One region of the Paenibacillus sp. 2TAF8 genome, then DNA from elsewhere that is predicted to be linked to it. Evidence: predicted binding sites of a transcription regulator. Region 1 holds the regulator's gene; the other holds the start of a gene.
What was found. Region 1 encodes NrdR, which represses ribonucleotide reductase genes. Its sites were predicted from a motif close to AACACNATATATNGTGTT; they were not measured.

Region 1 (11,293 bases):
ATTGCCTGATCCGCTACCGTGACGTGGGGTTACAAAAAAATATTTGTTCGTTTCTGGTGTCAACACTGTACCCAGACCGAAAATCCAACGATTAGTACCATCATTCGTCCAGTTCACGATGGAAGATACGGTAATCTCATTCAGACCTTGTAATAGATCCAGTCCATTGGAGCCCTTAGGAATCTCAACATAACCACTATTCGATGTAGAACTTCCACCATTGAAGGATATAAAACCAACCTCACTGTTCGAAATGAATTGTCCATGGTTTGGGTTTCTTAATATTCCATCAAATGTAATTTTCTTATTGGCGACATCCTTCAGTACGAGGTGACCATCTACCTCTGCAGTGGTTTTCATGTTGTAATGAAGAATTAGATCATCATGTTGTGACTTTTCATGAACGCTAATCGTTGAGACAGCTACATAATTTCCATCCTCCGTTTGGACCGTAATGGTGGCTGTACCTTCACTAGCCGCTATAAGGTTACCCGCAGCATCGACATTCGCTACACTGGAATCACTTGATGTCCAGTTAACTCTTTTATTGGTTGCATTCGCAGGTGAAATTGTAGCCACTAATGTCTCGCTGTCCCCCACTGATAAACGAAGTGTAGGTTCATTGAGCGAAACACCCTTAACGGCAATCTTCTCAATAGAGTCATCCTTAGGTAGCAAGGTCACGATAAACTCCTTCGTTGCTTGGTTCCCACCTAAAGAAATCGTTGCTGTTAACGTCACTTGTTGCTGCGTTTCTCGTAAAAACACTTCCCCCGTTGCACTAATTGCACTTTCGTCACTGGAAGTCCATGATATCGATGCGCCATACTTATCGGCAGAAGGAAGCTCAAGAGATTCGGTAACGGCAGATAGTTCACCTAACGTCAGCTCTTTTTTGCTTAGTTGTACTTGCTTTTCATCGAGCGATTGTTGATATAGTTCAGCGATATTATCACTACTTAGTGCCTCTCCGTAAATTCTTAAATCTTGAAAGCTACCTGCAAAAGTAGCATCCCCTAAATAGTTGGAGCGACCGATATAAGCTTGCAAATCCGTACCAAAGCTAGCTATTGTTTTCTCTTTGGCGACTGTGCCTATACTTACTCCGTTAATGTAACCTGTAATGGAGCCTTCTGTGATGACCGTTGTATAGTGAACCCATTGACCTTCATACTGTGACGTAGAAGTGCCTGATACGCCTACCTCCGTCGTCCAAGGCTGATCAACATTATTGCCATCTGTAAGTACGGACTTAAAATCACCACTTGGATTAGATGGATTAAACAGCCAGTAATTCGTTGGCAATTGATTTTCAGCTGCTGGTGTACCATAGAATAAGGCGGCGTAGTTTCCGCGTCCGTTGTTACTCTTGATCCATACAGAGATTGTTGTGTTCTCTTGACGATCAAACAAACCTGTAGGAAGTTGTACGTAGTTCGTAGTACTATCGGTTCCTCCAGGCAGTGTAAGACCATCGGCATACGTAATGTTGCCTACTGCCGTTCCATGCTTACCGTTACCTGACGTATCCAGTACATCCTCAAGCAATGGATAATGCGCCAATATCGTTGGTGTTATTGGGTCAGCTGAAGCTTGATTGTTAAATGGCATACCCAAACTAAAACAGCTACTGAAGGTCAAAAGTAAAACCAAAGTTATGTTTGCCATTCGCTTTCGCATAGCATTCTTCCCCTCATTTAATATTCAGAAGCATACAAACCATAGCTTATCTTTAAAACAAGACCCGCCTCGCTAAAGGAGCTAGATATTCCTCCTCAAAATGAATACGCTTACATTTCTTCTCATATTACGTCTCTGACGATTTGAATTCAATGTACTATCATGTTAATAATGTGGATTTTTTTATTGCAATTTGAAATTTGATGTGGACTGAAGCGTTGTCCCTATACTTCGAAGTAATCATTTTTATTCCAAAATATACTCTACATTGAAATTAAAGGATTTGAACCCGGATAAACATAATATATATAGTTGGGCGCTTGCCAACTTGATAGCGCTTCCAAATACGGATGCAAGTAAACCATGAGCGTACCAGATCGAAAAATAAGGAGGATTTCATTGATGCCAAAACGATTTAGAAAAATGCTCGCGTTCCTTTGTTGCTTGGTCATGGTGGCCTCGCTAATGCCTACGAGCTACGCTGCCGACAATGACAACATCGAGAGTTCAGCAGAAGCGAATGAAACAAAGGCCGCCATTTTTGGAACTCCCGAACTCGGGTCAAACGACCCCCTCTGGGGCCAAACTATGGAACATCACATCAACAAAAGTACTGTGCCTACTGACCCAAGACCCCATGCGACGGGCACAGCCAGAATCCTTTGGGATCATGACTTCCTATATGCCCGCGTAGTTGTGAACGACAGTAATCTATATCAGGGAGCTGGGGGTGATCATCGTTACGACAGCCTGGAGTTTTATGTTGGTACTGGAACAGGTGGCTCGAACCAGTGGCGTGTCAGCGCGACGGGTGTGTTTTCAGGGCAGGCCGCTCCAGGCAGAGCTGCATGGACCCAGACCACGGAAACAGGATACATCGTGGAGATGAGAATACCCAAAAGAGATTTGATCTTACAGGAGGGAAATTTTACCTTCGAGGTCTATATCAATAACTCGACAGAAAACGGCGGTGACCGCTATGAAGTCGTTTCCTCTTTTGGAGTTCCGGACGCAGCTTATACCAGCTCTGATTCATTTACAGACAGCCTGCAGCTCATCCCGGCCAATGAAGTGGACACTAGATTAACAATTACCGCCACTGCCGGACCTGGCGGCTCGATCATGTCGAACCCACCTGGCGATGTCCTAAGAGTAGAACGAGGTTCTAATAAAGAAATTACGTTTAGCCCCGATTCCGGTAAAGTTGTGGATACAGTAACGGTAGACGATGAGACCGTGACTCTATCTGCTGGCACTTATACCTTTTCGAATATTGAGGCTAACCATACCATTCATGTGACATTCAAAAATGATCCAGACGCGGGCATACTTCCCTTTATCGTATGGAATGACAACTTCGCCAGTGGCGAGTACACAACGGCTGTTATCATAGATTTAGGCGAAGGGAAGGCGGCGTTAGGCTCCGCGCTTAATCCGGACTTGTTTGCCTTATCGGCTAGGAATACGACCCTGAACGGTGAAGCGGTTACTTTTGAAGGACCACGCAAGATCACAAGGGTATACGCTAATGATGAACCTAAGGTACGAGGCTATGTGGGGTCGGTAAGCAATTCGCCAGATTATCAGGACGGACTGGCGAGCGGCCGCTACATCGTCGTTGAGTCTGAGTTTTATTCACAAAGCGGCGGCAATACAACACTAGATGGCAGTAGTAACTCGACAAAACAGGTTTACACCCTCATCACAAAGGGTGAGATCGTACTGACAGAAGGGAATCCGCTTCAAAACGTAGTTTTTGAACAGGAAAAAGTTGTGAATCCCATCCTTGATAAGTTCACAACATTCGCGGATAACTCGGTCAATCGCTCGCTCTACCTTCACAAGGATGAAGATGGTAACGTGATGAAAGGATTACCGCTGTATGTGTATACCCATGGCATGTCACGCGGCGGAACAAACGCAGCGGCAGACCAAAAAGCAGCCATGAAATCCGCCAACGGTTCCGTCGCTCTGATGAAAAAAATGGCACAGAATCCTGAAAAATACGCCAGCCACATCCTGAATATTTCCTATAATGGCGTATCTGTTCCCTCAACAGAGAACGTTAAGCAGGTCATAGATTCCCTGATTGCCAGCGGTGATGTAAATCCTAACCGTGTTTACGCAGCAGGCTTCTCCTGGGGCGGCCAATATACGAACAACTTAGTTAACAGCTATCCCGGCTTCTTCGCTGCCGCCGCACCTATGGCTCCAGTAAGCGGTTCACCGAACGCCAAGGCCAATGATGCTCACAACACTTTGGCGTATTGGATGTTTTTAAATGCTCATAACGTTGGAAGCTACCAGACTAACCTCAATAACTACATCAATACGAATATGCCACAGATGATTAACGCTAGAGCTTCCCGCTTTGAAAGTAATGAAGTACTTACATGGCCCTACAATCAATTTGATCAGCCGAATCTGAGGCCGAATCCTGCCAACACACCTGTTCTAGCTGATTATATAGCGCATGAAGTTGAAGCGGCGGTTCTCTACAATCAAATAACTATGGGAACTTGGAGTATAGCTCCCACGGCGCAGTCCTCTAATTTGCCGGCTTGGAACAATGACTACACCGATGTCTTTGATTGGATGTTCGCACAGAGAAAACCGGCCGCGCCCGGTGCACCGAGCGGATTCAAGGCGACAGCAGGTGACGGACGGGTCACTTTAAGCTGGTCTGTTCCTGCGGACGACGGTGGCAGTGCGATATTAGGCTACAAGGTATGGTATGGCAACGTACCGCCAGTCACATTGGATGCGGCGGAAACTAAATATACTTTCAATAACCTGACAAACGGCCAAAGCTACAGCTTCAAGATCGTTGCGGTGAACGCGAAGGGAGACGGCGCGGAGATCAGTGTGACGGCGATGCCAACGGCGACGAAAGCTCCTACCGCGCCTGATTCTGGTGGCCCTACGGGCAATACTGGCAGTACGGGCAACACCGGTAATACAAGCAACATTGGTAGTACACGCAACACCGACAGCACGGGCACCGGGACAGTCACTGGAATGTCAAAGTCGACCTACACCGTGACTACACCGAAGGATAAACCCGCTGTCACGGACAAAAATGGAATCACTACCCTGCCCGGTGGCGGCAAGATTGTAACCAAGGGCGGGATGGAGATTAAAGTACCTGAAGGCACATCGATAGACGCAAACGGTAAGGTGACCATTCCGGGGGACAAGAGCGCCCAATTGACACTACTCAGCAGTAAAAGCACAGTGACCATTCCAGGCGGTTCGATGATTGCGAGCGACGGCACGATCACAATAGGCGGCAAAGGAGCGCATGTGAACCTGCCAAACGGTAATCAAATTCTTATCCATGACGGATCGAAGATACAGAGTGACGGCATGGTTGTAACAGGACCGCAAGGAGCAAAAGTCGATTTAAACAACGGAATGTCACTTAACATTCGTGCCGCTACGGAGTTTGCATTCAATGATGCTAACTCACTCGGCTTCCTTGTGCGATCAAGCAATCCTTTTAAGGATACCACCATGGACAACTGGTTCTACGGTTACGTTAATTCCATTTACACGTACGATCTTTTCAACGGCACAACGTCTACGACATTCGAACCCGGTAACGCTATGACGCGCGCAATGTTCGTGCAGGTACTGGCCAATCTGGAGAACGTAGATCACGCCGACTATACGAGTTCCCGCTATAGGGATGTGACGGACGGACAGTGGTACACGGCGGCAGTCGAGTGGGCGGCAGAAAAAGGTTTAGTTAACGGTTTAAACCCAGACCAGTTTGCCCCCCCATTCTCCGATGACACGCGAGCAGATGTTAGTGATCCTTTACAACTACATGGAGTACAAGGGCTATGAAATACCTGAAAGCCAATCTAAACCATTCGCAGACGAGAGTGAGATCAGCTCATGGGCGTTCGAGGCCGTCAAGGCACTGCGGGGCACCGGTATTGTATTAGGCAAGCAAGATAATTTATTTGCTCCTACATCCACCGCTACCCGCGCCGAAGTAGCCACGATCTTTGTAAGGTTCATTGAATCATCTGCTAAGTGAAAGCGTGTACAGAATTTTGCGGCCCCTTGAGGCTAAAAATACAACCAAAAGTATACTCCTTGTAAAGGAGCATTTTAGAGAACGTCTTTTTCTTTGACTTCCGATAAGAAGACAGACTAATGAAGTAATCCATCAAAAAAACGCCATCACTTAAATGTGATGGCATTCTTCTTTGAATGGAGCTGTCATTGAATTGAATTCATTAACGCGTAAAAATATTGAGTTTCATGCGTTTTATTAAGATGATACCATGCGTCTAAGGTTTCTGGAGAAAACACATCTAGCTCTCTTAAAACATGAACAGAAAATTCAAGTGGAGCTACTCCAGAAGCCGTGATCAGTTTTTCATCGGTAACAGCAGATTCCGATTTGTAGTATTCTTCGCCTGTGTAAGACGGACAAATCATTTTAAGGTAAGCCAGATCATTGCTTGTATGCGGGCGGGAATCTAACAACCCTGCTTGAGCAAGTCCTATGGTAGCACCGCAAATGGCTCCAACTACAATCCCCTCCTGTAGGCACCTCTCCGCAATTTTTAAAATGGGCTTATGTATAGCCTCCGTCCAGGTATTCCCACCAGGTAAGATGAGTGCATCTATGCTTTTAATGTTGCACTCATCTACTTTAATATCAGGTGTTATTTTCAATCCACCCATTGTAGTTACTGGAGTCTTTTCGATCCCAACAGTAACGATTCGTGCTGGAGATAACCCCTTTCTAAAGTATCTTCCTGAGTTCAACTCGGCTGTTAAATAACCTATTTCCCAATCGGACATGCTGTCAAAAACATAAAGATATACTGTGTTTTTCATTTTTAAATTTCTCCCTTTTCTTATCTATCAAGGACTATAATCCATCGATAATCACTGACTATCTCATTATAAAATAGCTTCACTGACATCCGCTGTCAGTGAAGCTATTATTGTTGATAATATTCCATTAACTTTGTTGCAACAGCAACAAGTCTGTCTTTCACACGCTGGGGTTCGATGATTCGAATGGATTTACCATAGGATAGGAGAAAATAAGGGACAGAATGATGAATGGATTTTTCCTCAAATAAAAAGATGGCTTGATTAGCTGTTCGCTCTTGCAGATGATGACCGAAAAACCAATGCATGCTTAATTCGTCTAACGCTTCTGGCCTGCCTTCGATCCTTAAAGAAATTAACCCTTCCTTCCCCACAAGATCAGGTAACAGGTTTCTCATAAAAAAATCACGGCTAGAAAAAGCTTTAGGACGCTTAAATTTGAGTTGAGTACACTTGATAAGTAAAATCCGATCTACCCGAAAACTCCGTATTTCATTTCTTAGGTGGCAAAATGCAACTGTATACCATCTATTGTTCCAGTAAACTATTCCATAAGGATTTATCATCCTGTTCTTTGGCTTCTCCTCATGGTTTGTACGGTAATCCATCTCTACAGTGATTTCATTTTCTACAGCATGCTCCAATTCCGCTAGTATGAGCTGACTCGAAGGGCTGACCATGCGATTTATCACTTCAAATCCAGATAATTGATGGTTTAGTGTGCTCTCCTGTTGCTCATTCGAATACATTTTCAACTTGGCTGTCGCATTCTCTAATGTCTCAGTCAACGGGTATCCTGCTTCTTTTGCAAAAACAGCAGCATGAAGGAGTGCCTTCTTTTCTTCCGTATCAAATAGCAGAGGCGCTCTGATAAAATTATGCAACAGGCTATAGCCACCATGATGGCCTGGGTCAGATATGATAGGCACGCCACTAGAACATAATGCATCAATGTATCGATAAACGGTTCTTATATTGACTTCTAACTTTTCGGATATTTGTTGTGCAGTACATTTCTCTCCCGAATTCAACATCCATAGAATGGCTAACATATTATCATTTTTTGACATATAACATCCCTCCTCCAGCTCACCTTATCTGGAATTCTACCGTGTGATTGATTTTCACCAAAACAAAAGAACGGCATCTCTGCCGTTCTTTTGTCAAACTCTTATGGAGCCTAGGGGGATCGAACCCCTGACCTCATCGCTGCCAGCGATGCGCTCTCCCAGCTGAGCTAAGGCCCCAGGATATGTAATTGCACTGCTAAAATTCATTTTTACAGGCGACTCCTATATCATATAAAATCCCTTCTGGACTGTCAACACTCTTTTCATGCACCGAAATCTTATGGAGAAGAACATTCATGTTACGGGCACATAAGGCACATACCAGATGCAGCTCCGGATTGCTCTTCTCCTTTCCCCCACTACATTTAGTCCTCCAAATCTTCCTTGGACAGCAGTGATTTCAGTTCTTTCATGAACATGTTAATGTCTTTGAACTGGCGGTACACAGAAGCAAATCGTACGTACGCCACTTCATCCACCGGAAACAGCTGCTCCATTAACAGCTCACCAATTTGGCGGCTTTCCACTTCAGCTTCGGCTGTGTTACGTAGTGACTTCTCCACTTCAGATACCATCATCTCCAGCGTTTCTACGGAGACAGGACGTTTCTCACAGGCACGAATCAAACCACGGAGAATTTTGTCACGACTGAATTCTTCCCGGCTGCCATCCTTCTTGATGACGATCAACGGTGTTTCTTCAATCATTTCAAATGTTGTGAATCTTCTCGCGCACTGCTCGCATTCGCGGCGGCGGCGGATGGATTTGGATTCATTGGCTGGTCTGGAGTCCAGCACTTTGGTACCTAAATAACCACAATAAGGACATTTCAACTAAGATCACTTCCCACTTTTACTTTTTACCACATATTCCCTGAGCATATCTTGTAATGAAAATCGCATTCGCGACACATAATACTTTTACCAACCCGCGAGGAGGTGAACAGCAATGGCACAAAGCAACGGTAACTCCAACAACTTGGTCGTAACTAAAGCTTCTGCAGCTCTGGAGCAAATGAAATATGAAGTAGCTCAAGAACTCGGAATCAGCATCCCACAAGATGGATACCAAGGTAACATGACTTCTTACGAGAACGGTTCGATCGGTGGATACATCACGAAGCGTCTGGTAACAATTGCAGAACAGCAATTGGCAGGTCAATACCAATAATTATCTGCATCGTAATACGTTACACAGAGGAGCATAGGGCGGCCGGTACACTACCGGTCTGCTCTGTGCTTCTCCTTATCTCTTTTCCAAGCAATTGCTCTAGAACGTATCGTAGATCTTCACATACTGATTATAATAGTAAATAACCCGTTGTACATAGTGGCGTGTTTCACCAAAAGGAATATCTTTCACCGTTTCAAGAGTTCCATCCCACACACCGTTTTTCAGCCAGCTGCTGACCTTCCCCGGTCCGGCATTATACGCGGCAATCATCACAATTTCGTTGCCGTCGAACTGGTCTGACAGATTCCGCAAATACCATGTCCCCAGTTGGATATTTCGTCCGGGTTCATGTTTCAATTCCTCCAGCGAAGTGTGGGGGATCTTGGCTTGTTCCAAAATCCAGTTCGCCGTATCCGGCATGAGTTGCATCAATCCGATCGCACCACGCTTGGATTCTTTGCTCGTCTTGAAATTGGTCTCTACCCTGATAATAGAGGCGATCAGAAACGGATCAACTTCATAACTCTGAGATTGTGCTCGAATTTCTTCCTTGTATTCAATCGGGTAAAACCATGTCATCCAGTTGCTGTTTAGAAATAACACAAGTACAAAGGAAACAAACATGATTAGCAATACACGTTTTTTACGCAATATTTTCATAACAAGCCCTTATGCGTTAAAAAAGATTGCAATTGCTGCTCCGTCTGCGCCCATGAACCGCTGTTATCAATAACGATATCTGCCCGCTCTTTTTTGCGTTCAATATCCATCTGTGCCGCAATACGCGCTTCCGCATCAGACCGGCTCATCTGGTCCCGACTCATCAGCCGTTCCAGTTGTATCGCTTTCGGGACGTACACAACCATAACTTCTTCAAAACCATTCTCAAGACCCGACTCGTACAGCAATGGAATATCCGATACCACCAGCTTGTCCGGATGGTTCACTTCATATGCAGTAGCTCTCTCTCTCATCTCTTTGCGTATCGCGGGATGAGTGATGGCCTCAAGTGCTTTACGTTCCTCCGGGTGCTGAAAAACAATACTCCCCAACTTCTTCCGATCCAGTGTTCCATCCTCATTCAGTATGGCTTGTCCAAACCGCTGAACAGCGGCAGCCAAAACGGGATGCCCAGGCAACATGACTTCCCGGGCAATAATATCTGCATCAATGAGCAGCGCTCCCTTACTGGCCAGATAGGCGGAAACACTGCTTTTGCCTGTTGCGATTCCGCCCGTTAAGCCTATATTCATCGTCTCACCTCATAACAGCTTTATTACTCCTCAAAACAACTTGAATATTCCCATAATCATTAACAGCAGGGCTGGCAGAATCGAAAGCTTCTGCATCCAGCGCTGTGCTGCAAATCGTAATCCTACTTTCATACCAAGCGAAAGAAACGCTCCACTGAACAATGCAATCACCAGTGCTGTCCACAACGTAGGAAATCCAAGTAACGCCGCACCCAAACCTGCCCCAAAAGCGTCCAGTGACAGCGCAATCCCCAGCCACATCGCTTCCTGTGCAGAGATACTGCCTGAATTATCCATGTCTGCCTTGGACGGACTACGCAGAATTTGAATAACCACACCTAGCTTGCGCAGTTCCAGTGTAAATACCATGCGCTCCACCGATCCATCCGTTGGTGATGGCTGCACTTCCAGGACCATTAATTGATTCTTGCCTCCAGATGTCAGACCCGGCTCTGTAGTCGCTCTTCCTTCTACCAGCTTTTCCTGCGACACTCCAATTTCTGTTTCCTCACGTTCTTTCCCTCGCCGTAGAATCAGTTGCAAGAGCGACCACGCACCGATCACAATCAGAATGACAGCTCCCACAATCGAAGCCACACCTGGCGACACCACATGAGATAATAACACCCCAACCTGCATAGACAATGCAATAACCAATCCCGAGCAAAGTGAAATAATAGCAATGGATAAGAGCGGAATCTTGGTCCTCCGAAGTCCATATGTAATTCCAACTCCGAAACCATCTAAACTCACTGCAAAAGCAAGCGCCAGTAATGAAATAAAATGATGCAGCACCCCGGATTCCTCCCCTGTGCGGTACGTGCCAACTGATGATGTCAGTATGGGTATATGCCCGCTTATTTCTGCCATATCAGTATATGGAGGGAGGAATCCAAGGGTGCTATGATTTCATCATTTCATTGATTCAGTTCTGGTTCGGGAGATCAAAGTCGCTGACAATTCGGGCAAAAATGCGTGCCACGTCCGCCAACAACACTTTTTTCAATCAACGTGCCACATGTATGGCACGGCTCCGCTTTACGGCCATAAATTTTCAGCTGATGCTGGAACATGCCCATCTCGCCTTGTCCATTGACATATGACTTGATCGAGGATCCCCCGGCATTCACCGCATCCTGCAACGTAGCCACAATGGCTTCGTGCAGCACCTCCAGCTGTGCCTCAGTCAGCGTCTTGGCAATCGTCTCGGGATGTATACCTGCACGGAAGAGTGCCTCGTCCACATAAATATTCCCGATC
Region 2 (10,983 bases), on a different contig from region 1:
TTGGTCAGATGAATGCGATCATGGTCCCGCTGAACGCTCATCCGTTCCCGGTCCAGCGTCAAGTCTTTGAATCCGATCCGCTGCCCCTCTTCAGGTAAAAAAGCACGCTTTGGCATTACGGGACTGCTGCCAATCATGCGCTGTACCCGGTAAAGTGCCTCCTGCGGACGTGCAGGCCATACAAGTAGCTCCTCCTGAAGCATCGGGCCGCTTGCACTGCCAATCATCTTCTCTCCCACCAAGTAGAGGCAAGGTGTCGTATGCTCCGCCTCACGGTTCAACCGGCTGTGGATTCCCGTAAATGCATCGATTGTTCCAGCAACGGAGAGATCGTAGATCAGTAGATCAAAAACAAGACGTTCATGAAGATCTGGTTCCCAGCGATGGAACACAAGTACGTCAAAGCAGCTATCTGTCAAAGCCTTCACCAGCTCATGCACCTGACCAGGCATCGGACTGATCAGAATGACACGTCTGGTGATCGGGCAATTATCCACGAGCGGTACAGTTTCGGAATCTGCCAGAGCAGGTTTGACCCGAAGCGGCAAACGGCGGCCTGACCATTTTACTTTTACTTGACCCGTTTGGTTTTGCATTCCCCGCAGACACCTCCAAATACCACATGTGCATGATCAATTGTATAACCGGTTTCTGCCGCTACCTGCTTCATCCATTGTGGAGGAACCTCTGTCATCACCTCATCCACTTTACCGCATACTTCACACATAATATGCTGGTGATCATCCATTCGGGCGTCATATCGGCTTGCTGTTTCGCCAAGTTTAAGCTCTCTGATCAGCTCTTTGTCTGTTAAATATCGAAGAGAATTATATACGGTGCCATAAGCCAGATTATACCCCTGCTCTACAAGCCGATTCATCACATCGGCAGCTGTTGGGTGGTCTTCTGATTTACGTACGACATCATACACCGCTTGCCGTTGTATCGTCAGATTTAAAGTTTTCACAACCAAGTCCCCTTTTTATACTGTTCTTCAAGTGTATATTCGTTTTCGAACACTGTCGTTCGCTTCATCTTTTTGGATCACAAAACAGAATTTTGATTTAGATTAAGTATAAATCTTAATGTATAGCGAAGTCAACACGTCCTATCCGCATCTGTTTTGGAATTTTATAGCGATTTAGAACCAAACCCTCCAAACATTTGGGATTATATGGTTCGCTACCACACCGATTTTCAGATAAAATAGAGTGATGTGCGTAAAAGGGGGGATGCTGGTTGTTAAGCACGTTTTTTGTCAATCTCTGTGTGATAATTACCTTTCTGTACATCTCAGGAATTATCGCCAAATACTACAGCATTCGTTTACCTTTTCCCTCGCTGCGCGTTCAGATAATCGGTGGCTTTTTATTCGGTCTATACGGTACGGTGCTTATGAACTATTCATTCCATATAAATGACACTACCATTGTAGATCTTCGGCATTTGGCCGTTGTAACTGCAGCAGTATATCTTGGCGGGATGGCTTCAGTCATCAGCGGTATCATCATTGCGATTCTTCGTATTGTTATGTTTGGCATTACCTCTGCAGCTATTGATGCATCATTCATTATGACACTGCTCGGATTAGCTGGTGTGTACTTTGCGTACGCTTCATGGTCCAGATTAACCAAAATCATCACCATGAACCTGTTAGGTATGAGTATGATATTTATTGTATTGCTGATGAACACGCCCAGCTTAAGTAATTTAATGAAAGTATATCCGATACAGATGACCATCGCCTTTGCTGGCGGTCTTTTCATTTATTTTATCGCGGAATTTATTAATAGATCCAACGAGATGTTATTTCTACTGGAAAGACGAGCCTCCACCGACCATCTGACCGATCTGAGCAATCGGCGTCAGTTCGAACAGTCCTTAGAGTCAGAGCTTCAGCATGCAAGGCAGTATCATCAGAAGCTGTCCCTGCTGGTTATTGATATTGATCGCTTCAAAAAGGTAAATGATACGTATGGTCACTCTGCCGGAGATGCAGTATTGAAGCAGCTTGGGCAATTGCTTGTAGAACATGCACGTTCCACCGATCTCGTCTCCCGCAACGGCGGAGAGGAGTTTGCGATTCTACTGCTCGATTGCGGATACCACCAATCGATGGCTATCGCAGAATCTGTACGGAAAGCCGTAGGCCGTTTTCTTTTTACACTTCCTGATGGGCAGACGGTAAAACTGACCATCTCCATTGGTGTAGCCGTTTACCCTGATCACTGTGATGACCACGATGACAACGACCTGTTTGATCAGGCTGACCGTGCACTGTATGAAGCCAAAAACACGGGACGCAACAGAGTCTGCACTCTGCCGCCCCGCAACATCACGGTTGTGGATAATGATCCATTTTGAAATGAACGTCTTACCGACAAAAGGGATGCCCTTCTGCCTCAACCAAGGCAAGCAGGACATCCCTTTTCCATACCTTAAACCCGTTCCAGCTCTTACATATCCTCGAGTGATCACCCTAGGCCAGAATTTGTTCAATCTCTGCAATAATAGCAGTATCCAGCTTAACTCCAGAAGCTGCAGCATTTTCTTTAACCTGTTCCGGACGGCTCGCTCCGACCAGAGCGCTGGAAACATTATTTTGCCGCAAGATCCAGGCCAGTGCCAGTTGTCCCACTTTCAGGTTCAGCTTGTCTGCAACCTCGACTAATTGGCGTACTTTGCCGATACGATCTGCGTTGATTTTCCCTTCATCCCAGCCAAGCTTGGCTGCGCGGCTATTCTCCGGAATATCGGAGACCGACGTATACTTCCCTGTCAGCAAACCTTGTGCAAGTGGAGAATAAACAACTTGTCCGATGCCTTTACGTTCACCTAAAGGAATGATCTCGCTCTCAATATACCGATCAAACATATTATATACCGGTTGATTCACGACAATGCGATCCAGCAACAGACGGTCTGCTGTTCCGAGCGCAGCCTCCATTTGGGCCGCTGTCCACTGGCTCACACCCACATAGAGCACTTTGCCATGACGCACCAGATCGTCCAGAGCACGAAGCGTCTCCTCAATCGGTGTCTCCTGATGATAACGATGGCAATAGTAGATATCGACATAATCGGTGCCGAGGCGATTCAAGCTGGCTTCGCACTGCTCCATAATATGCTTGCGGGACAACCCATGGTCGTTAGGGCCATCACCCATTTTGTTAAACACCTTGGTTGCGAGTACATAAGAACTCCGTGAGTACGCTTTCAATGTTTGACCCAGCAATACTTCGGCAGCTCCCCCCTCATAAGCGTTAGCAGTATCAAAAAAGTTAATACCTTCATCAAATGCCGTTTCAATCGACTTCACCGCATTTTCACGCTCCACATATCCTCCGTACGTCAACCAGCTTCCTAAGCTGATCTCGCTTACTTTCAGTCCGCTTCCACCCAGCCTGCGATATTCCATGAATGCATGTCCTCCTCAGAATGTAGAAATGATGAAGTTAAGTTCCATATCCTATTGTAACCCAACCTGAACAAATGGAAAAACGTTTAAGTAGCCACACCCGGAAAAACACGCCAAAAAGGCACACCCCGAAGTAATGTGCCTCATGTAATTTCAATATAGATTTACATGTTATAACCTGAATCGAAGCATGTCTCTTCCAAGCTCGATAAGAAGCATGCCTTTCCAGCTGCAATCCGAGCTACCAGCCTCGTTGCTCGCCCTGATCAATCCAGACCGTTTTTAGGGCAAAATAATGCTCAGTGCATTCAAAAGCTCGGTCTGTCTTACCGGCTTGGTCAGCACGGCTTCAAACACCTCGGTCTGCTGAATATCCATATGCATCCCGTACGGAACGAGCACAATGACAGGCAAGTCTTCAAGCTGCCGTTTCAGTGCGATGACAAAATCAACCGTAATGCCTTCACGCAAGCCCATATCTACAACGGCTACATCAGGTTTATAGCCTTCCTTGATCCATTCATATGCGGTAGCTGAACCTGAAGTCATACGCACATCCATCTCCCAATTCCGCATCAAAGTGGATACACCCTGCAAAATATCTGGATCTTTGGCGAGCAGCACCTTTTTGCCTTTTAGACGTTGCTGCACACTTGTAATCTGTGGCAAATCCCAATATCTGCGTAGTGGCAGGGAAATCTGGAACTCCGTTTCGTTCCCATTCGGACGGTTCACCTGAATACGACCATGCATCAGAATGGCAAGGTTCTGACTCACCGCCAACCCCAAATTGCTGCCAATTAGCTTCTCCGTGCTAATGGGTTCGGATTTGACGAAGGAGGTTCGTAAACGGTTGTCGGATAACATCTGCCCTGTATATCTAATCCGGAGCAAGAGAAGACTTGTCTCCTCTACCTCCGCTTGCTTCATCTCCGCTGTCACCAGTACGGCACCTTCCCGGGTGGAGTCCATTGCATACTGCATCACATGGCCCAGCAGTTGACCAAGCTTAATCTCATCGCCAATGAAAACCTGGGATACATTCAGATTCAAGTGTAATCCCAGTTCTACCTTTTTGCTGGYCGCAGCGCCCGCATAGAGATAGACGGTATTCTCAATAGTGCTGACCAGATCGAAGGGATCGTCATGAATAACTGTTTTTCCCGCCTCGTTAATATTAAAATTCATCATATTGTTGAGCAGTGAAAGCAAAATGTTTCCACTCGTTTCGATCATATTCACATACTCAGCTTGTTCCTCCGACATGTCGGGTGTCCGCATCAGATCCGTCAATCCCAAAATGCCGTTCAGTGGATTGCGGATCTCATGACTCATCAGTTTGAGCATCTGTGTCTTGGTCATGGCCTCGGATTCAGCACGTTCCTTCTCAGCCTGTAATTTCTCTTGCAACTGTTCTGAATCGCTGAGTCTCTGCTCCTGAACGTGCAGCGCACTCTCCAGGTCAACGACGTATCCCAGAAATACAGCCATAGCTTTCAGCGTCTTCATATCGGTTTCACTGATGTTATACCCTGGATCGTCCATTATGCATATCGTTCCAAAGGCTTCACCTGTTCTACGTACAATAGGTACTCCTACGAAAAATCGATTACCCAATCCACCCGTGACATTCATTGATCGTGTTACCGAATGCTCGGTGGTATCCGGAATGGTAACAACACTGTTATTTTCTCTAAGGACCAGGCTGCAGTAAGATTCCATAAAAGGAAGTGCAGTCCCTTTGACAATTAATTCTTCCTTGCGGTTGAAGGCTTCCAAAATGACATTAGTCACTCCGTCATTCGTGGCTACGAAGATGGTATTCACTCTTAATATGCCACTTAATACGTCCACAATATGGGCCGCTGCTTCTTCAATATTTTCATAGAAGCCTTGGTTAATGCCTTCTACCGTCCCCATGGTCCAACCCCTCTTTGTTTGTCTTAGCTGCTATATTAAGTTCACCGATCAGAATGTTGATTCACATGCAGGATCTGCCGGGGAATCCGAACGATTGTCACAAACTATACTTATATGTTTAACACCACAGAAGTACAAGAGAATCATCCTGGTGCCTGTAACCTCTTTTCTCACCGAGCAGATCTGAACAAATACTTCGATCCACGGTATCTGACCTATAAGTTTATACTTGCAGAGTAAATAGAAATTATACCCCTCCGTTTGAATTTTGGGAACCTCAAACCCGCGCCAAATCTCGGAAGATGCTCTTCTCCCTCACAGGAGGTGTGATCATAATCACACCCAAAAATCCACATATAGTTTATAAATGGATAATAAAAAACTACATGTAGTATATAACTCATATATTAATCAAATTATAATCTATTCAAAAATCATTTAGGAGGCACGTTACATGACTATGCTTGAGCATGCCGCACCACCGGCAACCGATCTTTTATCTGACCTGGGAAGACGTATTATTGGCGCAGAAGACGCTGATACGCTGAGAGAAAATGCGAACCTGAATGGAGATTCGTTCAGCGGCAAGATGAGCAGGCTTGGATCGGAGACAGCCAAGTGGCATGCCATGCGTCATGTCTTGCCAGTAGCACTTGCGGATGCTGTTGAGAATGGCGACCTGTATGTACATGATCTGGATCAGTATGCCCTTGGAACAACCAACTGTATCTTCATTCCATTCGATCGATTACTCGCTTCCGGCTTCAATACGGGGAATGGATCGGTCCGCACACCACAGACGATCATGTCTGCGATGGCTCTGGTTGCAATCATCTTCCAATCCCAGCAAAACAGCCAGTATGGCGGTGTATCTGCCAACAAAATTGACTGGGACTTGGCGCCTTATGTACGTCGTTCGTTCATCAAACATTTCCGCAAAGGGCAACGCTTCTTTGACGAGCAGGCTTCGCTAGCAGACGAGCAGCTACATCTGGACAGTGCCGACGCGAAGCAGCAGTGCCCGCGGGCTTTTGCTTATGCAAGTGAGGAAACAGAGCTGGAGACAGGACAAGCCGCTGAATCTCTTATACATAACTTGAATACGATGAGCAGCCGGGCAGGCGGGCAGATTCCTTTTACATCACTAAACTATGGCATGTGTACATCAGCTGAGGGTCGCCTCGTGTCCCGCTCCCTGCTGGAAGCAACGATTCGTGGGCTTGGACATGGGGAAACGCCTGTATTTCCACAGCATATTTTTCAATGCAAGCAAGGAGTTAATCAGGCTCAGGGCGACCCGAACTATGACTTGTTTCGCCTCGCGGTAACCTGTTCTTCACGGCGGATGTACCCTAACTTTGTCAATGTGGACGCATCGTTTAATCTACCTTACTATCACCCGGAAGACCCAGATACGATCATTGCTACCATGGGCTGTCGCACACGTACCCTAGCGGATCGGTTTGGACGGAATCGGCAAAGTGGTAAAGGAAACCTGTCCTTCAATACGGTCAATCTGGTGAAACTCGGGATTCGATTCGGTATCTGCCAGAACAATCGTGCTGTCGCGGATCGGGAAGGATTCTATGCAGCTCTGGATAAAATCATGCACAATGCCGTGGACGGGTTGCTGCACCGTTATAACATTCAGAAAAAACAGCCTGCCAAATCATCGGACTTCATGATGCGTGAGGGAGTGTGGGAAGGTGGAGAGAAGCTGGAACCGGACGAGCCGGTTGCTGACCTGTTGAAACACGGTACGTTGTCACTTGGATTCATCGGACTCGCTGAATGTATGACTGCTATGTATGGACGCCATCATGGACAAGATATGCATGTGCATCGAGAAGCACTGCATGTAATTCGCACGATGAGAGAGTTCTGCGATCGGATGAGTGAGATGTATGACCTGAACGTCACGCTATTTGCGACACCTGCAGAAGGCTTGTCCGGCAAATTCACCAAAATAGACCGAGCCCGTTACGGCCCGATCTCTGGTGTGAATGAACGTGAATATTATACGAACTCGTTCCATATCCCGGTCTATCATAACCTACCTGCCTACCGTAAGATTGAACTGGAGGCTCCATTCCATGCTCTGTGTAATGCCGGAGCCATCTCTTATGTTGAACTTGACGGCAATGTACGGGCGAATACAGCAGCCTTTATGCGCATCGTACAGTACGCACTGGCACAGGATATCGGTTACTTCTCGATTAATCATCCAATTGATCGCTGTCCTGAATGCGGGTATGAAGGGGTCATCGGTGATACCTGTCCGGGATGTGAAGTTCACGAAAATGAGGTTCACTTCCAGCGCTTGCGCCGTGTAACCGGTTATCTGACAGGAGATTACAAGGTACGCTTCAATGCTGCGAAGCAGGCCGAAGTGCGGGATCGGGTGAAACACCGGTGAATCTGTTTGGTTACATTCCCGAATCGGTCAACGAAGGAACGGGCCTACGCGCAGTGCTGTTCATCAGCGGATGCCGTCACGCATGTCCAGGGTGTTTCAGCCCGGATTCATGGAGTTTCCGGGCAGGGGAACCCTTCACAGAAGAACGGCAGCAGCAGATTTTGCAGGAGGTCACGAACCATCCGCTGCTGGATGGCGTGACGTTATGCGGGGGTGACCCCTTTTTCTCAGCAGCAGCATGTACTCGGTGGGTACGTCAGTTTCGGGATGCAAGGCCAGATTTGACGGTATGGGCCTATACGGGATTCGAATATGAAGAACTCATCGCCGACCCGGAGAGAGCAGCGCTTGCACAGCTATGTGACGTGATTATCGACGGGCGTTACGTTGCAGCTGAACGCGATGTGTCTCTGCCCTTCCGCGGAAGCCGGAATCAGCGTTTGATTGATGTGCGTGCAACACAGACATCCGGAAACATCGTTACATTGCAGATTGGTGCGATGTAACGATGTTTTTTCATTTTTTCATTTTTTCATTTTTTATAGGTCAAAATGAGCAATAATTGCGAGCATCAAAAAAACAGGCTCTGCCGCTTTCCGCGGGTTCAGAGCCTGCTTATCATCTGTTGTAGAATATCCGTTATACACTATCCTTAGAATCTTGGTTATACCTGGAACCTTTGGATGACCTGGTTCAGTTCGTAAGCCAAACTTCTCAGCTCATGGGAGAGACTTGATACCTCTTCCATAAGCGCCAGTTGTTCTTCTGAAGATGCGCGGGCCTTGTTCGCATTGCCGGATGAATCCGTGGCCACGGTACCCAGATGTTCCAGGGAAGCAGCAATCTGATCACTGCTGGCTGACATTTGCTCGGATGCGGCGGATACCTCGTAGACTTGTCCGGATACCTTCTGAATAGATTCGACGATCTGGCGGAAGGTTTCTGCTGTTACTACGGATGTCTCGGCACCCCGTTTAGCAACATCTACCGACTCTTCGATGGAGGTTACGGCCTTCTCCGTGTGATTCAGAATGCCTTGCAAAATTTGGTCAATCTGATCAGAAGACTCTTTGGAGCGAGCCGAAAGCTTCTGAATCTCCTGCGCAACCACCGCAAATCCTCTCCCGGTCTCCCCTGCTCTAGCTGCCTCAATGGACGCATTAAGTGCAAGCAGGCTCGTTTGTTCGGCAATATCTCGAATCATAGACATGATTCCCCCGATACTGCTGTTCAGTTGTTGAAGATCATGAAGAACCACAACAGTACCGGACATGTTATGTTCGATCTTCTGCATCTGATCGACCATCGTTGTAATATCTGTCTCACCTCGGCTGGCTAAATCCGTTGCATCGGAAGCTAGCTCAGCAACCACCTGTGATGAGTCGGCGATTCGTTTAATGCCAATGACCATCTCACCTATGGACTCTTGGCACTCATTCGTAGATTGTCGTTGCTGTTCTGCCCCGGAGGACACCTGCAACATCGATTCAGTAATCTCTTGTGAAGCTTCAGTGGTGCGTTCTGAACTCAGCTGCAGATCCGCAGCTGAGCGGGTCACACTCGCAGAAGTGGACTGAATACCTGTAATCAGTTGCTTTAGCCCCCCAAGCATAAGATTAAATGCGTTGGCAGTTTGGCCGATCTCATTGTTATTGCGTACATCCAGGCTGACTGTCAGATTGCCCTCGGCTGCCTGCTTCGATACGTCTGCCAGCTTCTGTAATGGTCGAAGTACAATGCGAGCCAGAATGACCATAACTAGAATCATGATGACTGCAATGGCAAATCCACTCCCCAGACTGTACAAAAACATCCACATCTGATCCTGCTTGACTTGGGCTGCATCCAAATCCAGACCAAAAATAGCAATCGTCTTACCCGTATCATCTTTAATCGTGCTTAGATAGGTCACCCACGTCCCTGCAGTATCCGTGTAAGATTCTGTAAAAGCGGTTCCGTTCTGGAATACATGATCATATGTATCTTGAACTACTTCTGGAATTTCATATTCGACACCGGGGACCATATCCATTTCATAGAGAGCCTGATTGACTTGCAGCCCAGTTAAGATCTGTTTCCCATCACGTTCGATAATATCCGATTTGAATATATAAGCGTTTGCGATAGAGGCAACACCGGTCATCGCATCGAGTTGTTCTTTCAATGACGTCAGTTCGGGAGATGTTGGCTTAGGTGAAGCCTCCAGTTGCTGATTCGCTTGTTCTACCCATTTATGGTTGAGCTGAAGCTGATTGGACAGCGCCTTGCCTACTTGATTGATTTCTTCGTAGTAAGCTTGCTGACTTTGTTTGAAATTCAACACACTCATCAGGATGATCATGACAAACAAAATGATGGCAATCAGGACAGAACTGGTGAAAACTAAACTTCGATTGCGAAAGTAGCGTAACATTGCAGATTCCCCTTTTCCTTTACTTTTCTAGCTTACATATCCGTCCTGATAAAGAATGAGTTCGGATTGACTCCTCTCTCCACCTTTGCATTCAGCAAATGATATGACACTATATAATATATATCGTGATGGATTTACTGTTTTTGAATGGCGATTATATAAAAATCAAAAATAGGCCAACCCATAAAAACAGGTTGACCTCATACTTATTGAGAGTAGGAATCGTGAAGATTAGCATCCTCCTTTTATTTCTAACCGAACCCTAACCTCCTCCTATACCACCCTGACGGTTAACGAACCTCGAAATGACGAACACGGACCCCCGCAGGTAACAACAGGTAGACATCCTGAACTCCTGATGCACCTGTCAGTTCAGCTCTCACCGTAGACCACTGCTGGGCACTGCCTTTTGCCAGTTCTACACGTCCTGCAATCGTACCATCCGGTGCACCCAATCTCACTTCCAGCATACCTCCCTGCTGTTCCGAGGATAGACGTGCCACAAAAGCATTGGCCCCGTTGCCAAGGTTAGCGTCCTTAAAGGCAATCCATCCTTGCTCTCCAATAACACGGACAGCTGCACCGCCCTCTTTGCACTCATCCAGCTCCACACTCTGATAAGCATCATAATTCTCAGCGCGTGTAGTCACGCTTAGATCACGTGCAGGAATCGTTTCTCCCTCTACTTTCAGATCTGCGACTAACTGCACATCCAAGGAAGATTTGGCTGCCATAACCGAATAGATTCCTTCCTCCACTACATAGCAGTCACGTGTAACATCCCAGATGGCCAGTTCCTGAACTGGCAGGTCAAAA

Region 2: the regulator NrdR is predicted to act here: its motif matches at 5,717-5,734, upstream of AB4Z30_RS18400 (anaerobic ribonucleoside triphosphate reductase).

What each region holds. Positions count from the first base shown of each region.
Region 1 covers NZ_JBFRFN010000005.1:125,965-137,257, forward strand. Annotated here, with positions in the region: gene AB4Z30_RS09435 (immunoglobulin-like domain-containing protein) at 1-1,680, opposite strand, end outside; gene AB4Z30_RS09440 (sugar-binding protein) at 2,083-5,529, shown strand; gene AB4Z30_RS09445 (S-layer homology domain-containing protein) at 5,510-5,725, shown strand; gene AB4Z30_RS09450 (type 1 glutamine amidotransferase family protein) at 5,911-6,537, opposite strand; gene AB4Z30_RS09455 (helix-turn-helix transcriptional regulator) at 6,645-7,607, opposite strand; tRNA gene AB4Z30_RS09460 (tRNA-Ala) at 7,712-7,784, opposite strand; gene nrdR (transcriptional regulator NrdR) at 7,973-8,440, opposite strand; gene AB4Z30_RS09470 (alpha/beta-type small acid-soluble spore protein) at 8,556-8,777, shown strand; gene AB4Z30_RS09475 (lytic transglycosylase domain-containing protein) at 8,877-9,440, opposite strand; gene coaE (dephospho-CoA kinase) at 9,437-10,033, opposite strand; gene AB4Z30_RS09485 (MntP/YtaF family protein) at 10,064-10,828, opposite strand; gene mutM (DNA-formamidopyrimidine glycosylase) at 10,978-11,293, opposite strand, start outside.
Region 2 covers NZ_JBFRFN010000012.1:66,045-77,027, forward strand. Annotated here, with positions in the region: gene AB4Z30_RS18375 (winged helix-turn-helix domain-containing protein) at 1-596, opposite strand, end outside; gene AB4Z30_RS18380 (Fur family transcriptional regulator) at 572-967, opposite strand; gene AB4Z30_RS18385 (GGDEF domain-containing protein) at 1,240-2,364, shown strand; gene AB4Z30_RS18390 (aldo/keto reductase family protein) at 2,480-3,418, opposite strand; gene AB4Z30_RS18395 (histidine kinase dimerization/phospho-acceptor domain-containing protein) at 3,701-5,338, opposite strand; gene AB4Z30_RS18400 (anaerobic ribonucleoside triphosphate reductase) at 5,793-7,754, shown strand; gene nrdG (anaerobic ribonucleoside-triphosphate reductase activating protein) at 7,751-8,260, shown strand; gene AB4Z30_RS18410 (methyl-accepting chemotaxis protein) at 8,419-10,167, opposite strand; gene AB4Z30_RS18415 (glycoside hydrolase family 3 C-terminal domain-containing protein) at 10,458-10,983, opposite strand, start outside.